3 regions of the Lactobacillus sp. XV31L genome follow, and region 3 is predicted to be linked to each of the others. Evidence: riboswitches for the same ligand, from Rfam matches in the RefSeq annotation. Region 3 holds a riboswitch; each other region holds the start of a gene.
The links. Region 3 has a riboswitch for thiamine pyrophosphate ahead of AC2JF7_RS04090 (ECF transporter S component). Riboswitches for the same ligand answer to the same signal wherever they lie in the genome.
Positions count from the first base shown of each region.

Region 1: another riboswitch for thiamine pyrophosphate. It lies ahead of AC2JF7_RS06155 (ATP-binding cassette domain-containing protein); the one in region 3 lies ahead of AC2JF7_RS04090 (ECF transporter S component).
Region 2: another riboswitch for thiamine pyrophosphate. It lies ahead of thiM (hydroxyethylthiazole kinase); the one in region 3 lies ahead of AC2JF7_RS04090 (ECF transporter S component).

Region 1 covers NZ_JBWXGC010000007.1:82,480-85,757, reverse strand. The annotation lists gene AC2JF7_RS06160 (energy-coupling factor transporter transmembrane component T family protein) at 1-534, opposite strand, end outside; gene AC2JF7_RS06155 (ATP-binding cassette domain-containing protein) at 545-1,903, opposite strand; TPP riboswitch at 1,948-2,037, opposite strand; gene AC2JF7_RS06150 (AraC family transcriptional regulator) at 2,171-3,103, shown strand; gene htpX (zinc metalloprotease HtpX) at 3,177-3,278, opposite strand, start outside.
Region 2 covers NZ_JBWXGC010000001.1:178,794-182,071, forward strand. The annotation lists gene AC2JF7_RS00815 (alpha-L-fucosidase) at 1-360, shown strand, start outside; gene tenA (thiaminase II) at 440-1,102, opposite strand; TPP riboswitch at 1,298-1,398, shown strand; gene thiM (hydroxyethylthiazole kinase) at 1,485-2,273, shown strand; gene thiD (bifunctional hydroxymethylpyrimidine kinase/phosphomethylpyrimidine kinase) at 2,284-3,087, shown strand; gene thiE (thiamine phosphate synthase) at 3,098-3,278, shown strand, end outside.
Region 3 covers NZ_JBWXGC010000004.1:138,697-141,974, reverse strand. The annotation lists gene hpt (hypoxanthine phosphoribosyltransferase) at 1-505, opposite strand, end outside; gene AC2JF7_RS04095 (M42 family metallopeptidase) at 749-1,831, shown strand; TPP riboswitch at 1,915-2,006, shown strand; gene AC2JF7_RS04090 (ECF transporter S component) at 2,052-2,636, shown strand; gene udk (uridine kinase) at 2,778-3,278, opposite strand, start outside.

The DNA.
Region 1 (3,278 bases), on a different contig from region 3:
GTGGGACTCCATGCCCTGGGCCAGGTTTTCGGCTGAATTGAGTGCAATTAGAATGGCCTTGAAGTAGAGCACGGGTGACCAAAAGCTGAGGTAGACGCCGCGCATCATGCCTGCGGTCCTAATTTGCTTGACTGCCTGCTGCATTCGAGGAATGATGTTGAGTGCGGCCAACACGCCATAGGCAAACTTGCTGGCCAGGTGGAAGTTTTGCTCAAAGGAGCGAGCCAGGTCTTCAGCGCTGGTATCGATTGCTACGCAGTAAATGGTTAACGTGTAGACGTAAATCCGGCTGGACAAGCTGAATGCGTTATAGAGGTCGGGCTGCGGTGCAAACCAATAGAGCGTCGCAAAGACAGTAAGGGCTGCAATTAGCGGGATTGCTAGTGTCAGGACTAATTTGAACGGTGCAATCCGCTTATAAATTAGGTAGAAAAGAGCAAAAATAATAATTAAAAGGTTAGTGGCCAAGCTGGATTTGAGCGATATTTCCACTGAAATGATCAAGGCTAAGATGAATTTAAAACTAGGATTCAATGATTCTACCTCACTTGTCTACATAGGTTAAACGGTGGTTTTTAAAGACCAGGTGGTAGTCGCACCAATCAGCCAGGCCAACCAGCTCATGGCTGATAATCACCAGGGTTTGTCCTCGCTCTTGTTGCCTGCTTTGAAGCAAAGTCATGATCTTGCGGGCGGATTCATGGTCGAGTCCGCTTAATGGCTCGTCGATTAATAGCACGTCCAGGTCTGCAATCAGCATCAAGAGAATCTGTAATTTTTTTTGCTGGCCGCCGGAAAGTGAATAAACCACACGGTCGAGCAGGTGGTCCAGCTCCAAGTAGTTCAGAGCCTCTTTGATTTTGTGGTCAGTGAAGAAGCTGCTAGTACGCTGCTTCTTGCTCAAATTGATTTCGTCTTGCACGGTAATGTTGATGAACTGGTCGCTGGCCGTTTGAAAAATCTGCCCAACGCGGCGCAGGTAGGTGCGACTAGCCTGCCGCCTAATTTCCTTGCCGCGGTAGGTCATGCTGCCAGAATAGGGAATCATCTTGGTCAGGGCGCTAAAGAGGGAAGACTTGCCGACCCCGTTGGCACCGGTGATTAGCGTAGTTTTGCCCCGCACAATGTCCAGCCGGTCCTGGTCAAGCAGCAGTCGATTTTGAGTAATTTTTGTTTCCCTGAGGGTGAAACAAGCATCCAAATCTGACTGGGGCAGGGCAAAAGCAAAGTCTGGCTGCTGGTCGCTTTTTTCTAGCAAAAGGTTCATGTCTTCTGGAACCAGTTGGACCAGGGTCTTGCCAGTAAAGTGAAACAAGCAGTCGCAGACGCCCTTATAATCACTTAAAACATGGTCGCTGAGGATAATAGTCTTACCTTGGTCACGCAATTGTGCCAGCTTAGCGATAAGAAAGGTCCGCGCCTTGGGGTCGCAACTGGCAAAGGGTTCGTCCAGCAAAAATAGGCTAACGTCCATTGCTACCAAAACAGCCAGGGCGACGCGCTGCTGCTCACCGCCCGACATGGTATTGATTTTCTGGTCGAGCAATTGATGGATCTGGGCAAACTGGACAGCCTTGTTTAGCCGGTCCTGGTAATCCTCACGGCTAACTTGCAGGTTCTCAAGGGCAAAGATGATTTCTTCACGCGGCGTGGCCATGGTGAACTGTTCACCCGCATTTTGGAACATCATGGCTGCCCTTAACCCGTCCCAATTGATGGTGCCAGTAAGATTGCCTGCATATTTGGGGTAGAGACCAGCTAGTATTTTCAGCAAGGTGGACTTGCCGCATCCTGTTGGCCCAACCAGTAGTGAAAATTTCCCCGTAGGGAAGTTGAGCGTGATATTGTTGAGGACCGTATTATCCTCATCATATGAAAAGTTAAGATTTTTGCATGTAATCATTTTGTTTACCAAATAAAAAAGTCATCATGGCAAAAGCCTGACGACGTAAAATGGTTAATTTTCCCTTCGCTGGCATTATCCATGGCAGGTTCAACGGGTATATTCTCAGCCTAATGGCACCCCGGTATTTTCAGGACAATTATACCTAAAGCTAGGAGCCTTGTCCAGGTCAGGTTCAATAGGCTAATGGCAAAAATTTGATATTATTGCTGGCTTTTACGCTATAATTAAATTATGAAACCAAATTATTAACAAGAGGGTGAAGTTATGGCAGCAGTAAAATTAGAGCAGTATTTGACCAGTATCTTAGATGCAAGTCAAGCTGATACCAACGAGGTGCCCCTGCGTTCTGGCAACCATGATTTTGATCTGTTGGCGATTGCCCTTGAAAATCACAATATGGGTGTTCACCGCTACCAGACTTCCACTGCAGTGATCTTGTACGCAGCAGCAGGTAGCGTCAACGTTAAGATTAACGGACAGGACTATTTGATTAAGGCTGGCAACATTATCCTGCTGCAAAGCAAGTGCAACTATGAGGTGCAGAGTCAGGATAAGGGCGACTTATTAGTAAAAATTGAATTTGGTAGCCAGCTAAGCTTGCCGCACCTGCTCGGCAGCACAGCCAAACTTGATCAGCAAGAAAAAAAGGCGGTTCAAGCAGTGGTAGAAATATTGAATTCTGCTCGTTTGCTTTACATAAAGGGCACGCCCATGTCTATTTCGGCTCAACTGGTCAAGAAGATTATTGATGAATATCTAAGTCAAAACTTGTTTACCCGCAGCATTATTAGTGCGGAATTGAATATTTTGCTGGTGACCGCCATTAGGAGTCAAAACCTGGTGCAAGCCACTAGCAAGCAGTTTGCCAGTTCAGCACTTGAGCAGTATATTGATGATAATTTTGCCAATATTACCTTGGATAAGACGGCTAAGCACTTTGGCTTTAATCCCAACTACTTTTCCAGTCTAGTAAAACAAAAAACAGGCAAGAGCTTTGTCGAACACGTCGATGAACGGCGGATGGAAGAGGCGCGCCAGCTGCTAGCACGACCTGATATTTCGGTCAAAGAAATTATCAGTCGGGTAGGTTATACGGGCAAGTCTTTCTTTTATAAAAAATTTAGCGAATACTACCATGAAACCCCCGTGCAAATGCGGGCTGAATTATTTCGCCAGGCCAATATCAACTTGAAATAAGCACGCTGCTGAAAATGAGACTAGTGGCAAGTAAAAAGGGCTCCCAGTAAAGGGGGCCCTTTTAGTAATGAAGTTACATTTTTTCTAAACGTTTAATGCGATCTTCGGTTGGCGGGTGACTGTCGAACAAGTGACTGAAACTATGCTTTTTGCGCAAGGGATCTTCGATGTACAT
Region 2 (3,278 bases), on a different contig from region 3:
GAAGTTATTGGGCAATGGATGGCTTTTGACCATGAAGCAATCTCACATACTAGTAATTATGATCACTTAACTTATAAAACCATATCAAATGAACATGACTTTATTAAAGGTTCCTACTTATTTGTTGATAATCTAGGAAATATTGGTAATAGCAATGTCGTACTTGGTGGAGAAAAAGAGCGAGAACTAATCTTTAACAATTTTGAAAAAACAATTGACCATATTATATGGCTTGATAATAAAAAAGAGGTCAAGTTTTATCAAAATGCATCAAAGCAGATGCTTAAAATTTATGCTGATGGCTTTGAATATGGAACTAATTTAATTGAGCGCGTAGCCAAAATTTATTATAAGCAATAATTTCGTATCAAAAAGACTTATTTTACTATGACTAGTAGAATTAGTCTTTTGTCTATTTTTGCTTCATAAATAGAATTACTTACTTCCACCCTTGTTCTTCATACGCCATTTGCCAGAATTGCAGCTCATAATAGCTGCTTCGTACAAAGGCATCTACCATCTCCTGTCGTTCCTTGCTAGTAGCTTCTTTAGCCAGCACATTGGTTAATTCCAGTATTTTAGTAACATTCGTCCCGTACCAGTCCCCATCGTATGTATCAATCCACTCTTGGTAGTAGTGAACCGGTGAGCCTGTTGCTGCCATCTTTTGGCCAATCTCCTGGTAAAGCCAGTAGCACGGTACAATTGCGGCCACTGCTGGTGCAATGCCTGCCACGTTCAGCGTCATATGCAAGTGATTGACATAGTCATAGGCAGTTGGAGCCACTGGTGTTTGAGCAGCTTCTTGGGGCGTAATCGTCAATTCTTCAAAAAAGTGCGTGCGTACGCTGATCTCGGTGTCCCTTAAGTCTTGTGCACGAGTACGTATAAAATCAGCAATCCACTTATTATCAGCCTTAGTGACGATCATTTCATGCACTTGGGCAAACTGGTCCAGATAATAGCGGTCTTGCAATAGATAAAACCGAAACTTTGACAGTGGCAGCTGGCCACTCTGAAGTTCATGCACAAAGGGATGGTCCTTGCCCTTTTGCCACAAATCACTAGCCGCTGCATGCAGCTGGTCTGTAAATACTTCCACCTTCATCCTCCTCAACCACTTCTTGGTCATTTGCAGATTAAATTCACAGTCTAAGCTTAGCCCACTTCTACTCTTTGAGCAATCTCTCCCAGTAAAAAGAAACCAATTACTAGACAGATGTAACGGCAGCAACTATTTAAGGATAAATTTGCCAGCCAGCATTGTATTGCAGGAAAAAAGTCTGTATAATGAAAGCGATAACACGAGGGGTGCCTTTTTGGCTGAGATGAAAGACAATTTCAGACCCTTTGAACCTGTAAGCTAATTCTTGCGTAGGAACGTGTCAAATACGGTTAAACTTTGGCGCGCTATAGTGTGCCAAAGTTTTTTATTTGCTTGAAGCTAGGGTTAAGGTACTTCTTTGTTTTTTGAGGAGGAAAACATGCAGTTAGAAAATTTGGATAAGTTGCGCGCGCAAAACCCCGTTGTTTTAAACGTGGCTAATTTCGTTACCGTGCAAGACGTGGCCAATGGCCTGAATGCACTGGGTGCATCGCCAATTATGAGTAAGGAGGTCGACGAGGCTGAAGAGATGGTCAAGATGGCGGGAAGTGTTGCCATCAACTTGGGTACGCTAACGAAGCTGCAGATTGCCCAAATGCAGAAAATAGGCGACCTAGCTGAACGGTATCACAAGCCAGTAGTGCTTGATCCCGTTGCTGTAGGCGCTGTTTCTTACCGCCTCAAGATCGCACGTGACTTACTGTGGGCTTTCCCGGTCAAAATCATCCGCGGTAACGCAGGCGAAATAGCTGCTTTGGGTGGCTTCAAGTGGGATGCCAAGGGGATTGATGCGGGAACAGGTTCTGGAGACCTTGACCAAATCACCCAAGAAACAGCTGCCAAGCTGCATTGCGTAGTAATTGCTAGTGGCGCCACTGATACCATCAGCAATGGCCAAGACGTGGTCCACGTCTACAACGGGACGCCTCTTTTTCAAGCACATGTTGGGTCTGGTGATATGCTGTCCAGCGTGGTAGCTGCCTTTGCGGCAGTCTGTGATGATCCCTTTGAGGCAGCCCAGACAGCCACACTAGTCTTTGCTGCTAGCGGTGAGCTGCTGGTTAAGGACCATCATGACCTTGGGCCTGGTTCGTTTGGCATGTATCTAATGGACTACTTGGCCAAGGTCCAAGCAGCTGACATTAATAAGATTGCCCGTTTTGATTAAGGAGAACAAGATGGTTGAACAAATCAATTCATTTCCCCAAGTACTCACTATTGCTGGTACTGATTCTGGTGGCGGGGCCGGAATCATGGCTGACCTCAAGACCTTTCAGATGCAGGGCGTCTTTGGTACCGCTGTAGTAGTCGCAGTCACTGCCCAGAACACTTTGGGCGTTCAAGACTCCTACTTGATGCCGTTAGACATGGTCGATGCACAATTTGCTTCTCTAGCTGCCGATTTTCGTATTCAAGCCTGCAAAACTGGCATGTTGGGTGATGCAAAGCATGTCCACCAAGTTGCCCTCAATCTGCAGAAGTATGACTTTGGCCCTATAACTGTTGACCCAGTAATGGTGGCAAAGGGCGGTGCTCCCTTGCTGGCGGCAGAAGCCGTGGCAACAGTCAAGGAAGAACTCTTGCCCCTAGCTGACCTAGTTACGCCCAACCTGCCAGAAGCCGAGGTTTTAACCGGCATTAAAGCCGAAAGTTCAGATCAATATCCAGACCTAGCACATGCCTTGCAGGAGATGGGAGTAAAGAACGTCTTGATTAAGGGCGGCCATGCCACTAGTGACCAGGTCCGTGACTATGCTCTGCTAGCTGATAGGACTAGTTTTTGGATTAGTAGTCCACGCACGCACACTGAGCGTACGCACGGCACCGGTGACACCTTGGCCTCTGCCATCACCGCCCAGCTTGCCCTAGGCCACAACCTGACCGATGCAATCAAGCTAGCCAAAAAGTATGTCACCAAGACAATTGCTCAGACGATTCAAGTTGGCCACGGCCATGGTCCTCTCAACCACTGGGCCAAATAACAAAGGAGAAATTATGGCAAAATTTAACCCCAATATTTTACATGCTTATTTTATTTGCGGCTCTCAAGATGTGCCCGCTGGCAAAACTCTATCTGGCTTAGTTGAAGAAGCACTGAAGGCAGGCATTACTGCCTACCAATTTCGCGACAAGGGACCGCAATCCACTCTAAGTTCAGCTGACCGCCTACCTA
Region 3 (3,278 bases):
AGTAGCTCATGAAGTCTAACCCGTAACCAACAACGAATTCGTTATCAACCTTGGCTCCGTAATAATCGATGTCAACTTTAGTGGTGCGGTTAGCTTCTTTATTCAATAAAACGCAGCACTTTACGCTCTTAGCACCGCGCCGATTAAGCAAGTCCTTCATATAATTCAAGGTTAGCCCCGTGTCAACGATGTCTTCCACAATCAAGACATCTCGACCTTTAACATCAGTAGCAAGGTCTGAAATAAGTTTGATTTTGCCAGACGATTCAAAGTCATTACCATAGCTGGAGACATCCATAAAGTCAATTTCTTCTTTAACGTCCATTTCGCGCACAAGATCGGTTAAAAAGAAAATGGCGCCTTTGAGGGCCCCAACAATTAATGGATTCTTACCGGCATAATCCATAGTTAATTGCCGGCCCAGTTTCTGGCACATTGCATGGATATCTTCTTCGGTAAACAATTTGTGATCAATAATACTATTAATATCGTCGCTTTTCGGCATAACTCTACCCTTCATTTTAAGTAACTCACAATTCCTAATAATTCCGATTATATCATTTTTTTGGAAAAAAGGGTGGTCGTTTTACACTTTTTAAAGGAAAGGTCCCGGTCAGGGTGGCCCTTAGCCAGCGCAATTAGAAAAGTTGAAAAGAGTTCTGAAAAGAAACCTAAATTAACCATGCATAGACTAAAGTTTTTGCTACAATTAAGAAGTAAGACAATATTCATGTGAAAGGTCAGTAAAATGCAAAAGGAACAAGAAATCAAAATGCTCAAAGCCTTCTCGGATGCAAACGCAACCTCTGGTTTTGAAGAAGAATTCGTTAAGTTGTTTATTGAACAGGTAAAGGACATTTCTGACGTCAAAGTTGATGGGATGCTCAACGTATATGCTGCCAAGAAAGAAAACAAAGATAAGCGGCCAGTAATCCAGCTCGATGCACACTCTGATGCAGTAGGCTTTATAACGCAGGCAGTTCGCCCCAACGGGATGATTAAGTTTGTTCCACTTGGTGGGTGGGTTAAGTACAATATCCCAGCTTTGCGGGTTAAAGTCAGAAATAGAGATGGCGAATATGTGCCAGGCGTTGTGGCAACCAAGCCGCCGCACTTTATGACAGAAGCTGAACGCAATAATGTTCCTGATGTTGCCGAGATGTCGATTGATGTGGGTTCGAGTTCGCGCGCAGAAACTATCAACGACTACCATATTGATACGGGTTGTCCAATCTTTGTGGATGTTAAGTGTGAATACAATGAAAAGTCAGGCTTATTCTTTGGTAAAGACTTTGATGACCGCTTTGGTGCTGCTGCAATGGTAGATGTTTTGGATAAGTTGAAGGGTGAGGAAACTGCACTCAATGTTGTGGGGGCACTTTCAAGTCAAGAAGAAGTGGGCCTGCGCGGAGCCTATGTCACTGCTAGAGCAGTTAAGCCCGACCTGGCAATTGTGCTTGAATCTTGTCCGGCTGATGACACTTTCACTCCGGACTGGCTGTCCCAAACTGGATTAAAAAGGGGACCAATGCTGCGAGACATGGACACCAGCTTTCTGCCTAACCCTAAGTTTCAAGAATATGCCTGTGCGCTAGCGGATAAACACAAGATTCCTTACACCCGGTCTGTTCGTACTGGTGGCGGGCAAGATGGCGCGGCTATTTACTATGAAAATGGTGCGCCAACGATTGTAATTGGTATTCCAGTTCGCTATGAGCATTCACCATATTGCTTCAGTGCATATCATGATTTCAAGGCTTCCGTTGACCTGGCGGTGGCAATTATTCGTGATATGACGCCGCAAAAATTGGCCAGCTTTAGTAGTCTTTGATTTTTAACGCAATAATAAAATTTGCCATAAAGTATGCCAGCCGCTTGTCACTAAGTGTGGTATACTAGAAAAAGTTAAATAATATAAGTCACTAGGGGTGCCACAATTAGCTGAGAAATACCCTCTGAACCTGAACGGGATAATACCTGCGCTAGGGAAGTGTTAATGAAGTAAACGTGTGTACTCCTACTGACTTAGATAGTTAGTGAGGAGTATTTTAATGTTTACAAGATCATCGAAATGGAATGTCAAATCAATCATTTTGATTGCCCTAATTGGCATAATTATGGGTGTGGTTTATACCTACGGCTTCAACTGGGCCTTCAATTTGGTTAAGATGCTGCTATTGCCTACAGGCTTTGCCCCTTTAACAGACACCGTTTTTTCTGGACTGTGGCTATTGGCTGGACCTTTGGCCATGTATTTTGTGCCTACTGCTGGGTCTGGCACAATAGGCGAAGCCCTAGCTGCAATTGTTGAGATGGCAATTGGCGGACAATGGGGTGCAATAACAGTCTTACAGGGCTTTATTCAGGGAGCTACCAATGAAATTGGCTTCTTCCCCAAGAAAGAACGTTACCAGAAGTTTTCTTGGCAAAGCGTTTTGACTGGTGCATTTTTTGCTGGTCTAGGCAGCTTTATCCCAACTTACTTCTTGTATGGCTGGAATAAGTACAGCATGCAGTTGCAAGTGGCAATGTTTATTACCACTATGCTTTCAGCAATTGTTTTTGATGGCGTCTTAGTCAAGTTGATTACTAATTTATTTGACCGCGCACTTAAGCCTAAACTTGACCGCGCTTAAGTAAAAACAGGACAGTAAGAATTAGAAAAAATAATTAAAAAAAGACTGGAGAGTCACGCCAAGGAGCGCTGACTTTTCAGTCTTTTGCGTTTGTAAAAGTTTTTTAGTTTAAACTAAGAAGTACCTTTTCCAACAACTTTCTTATTTAATGTTTTTGCTTAAAACGGAGTGCACCTTAGTGGTTAACATATCAATTGCAACGGAGTTTTCGCCGCCTTCGGGGACAATAATGTCGGCGTAACGCTTGGTGGGTTCAATGAACTGGTGGTACATGGGCTTAACAGTACCCATGTACTGGTCAATGACTGAATCAAGCGAACGACCCCGCTCCTTGATATCACGTTCAAGCCGCCTAATAAACCGAATGTCATCATCAGTATCGACGTAGACCTTGATGTCCATGAGGTTGCGAATGTCTTCACTTGCCAAGACGAGGATGCCTTCAAGAATAATAATGTCAGCCGGATCAATATGAATAGTCTTGTCGCTACGCGTATGGGCCTTAAAGTCGTACACAGGCATTTCAATTGGCTCGTGGCGCAAAAGGGCAGCTAGTTGCTCCTTAAGGAGTGGAATATCAAAGGCATCAGGGTGGTCATAGTTGATGTTCATCCGTACATCCATCGGTATACCAGTATTATC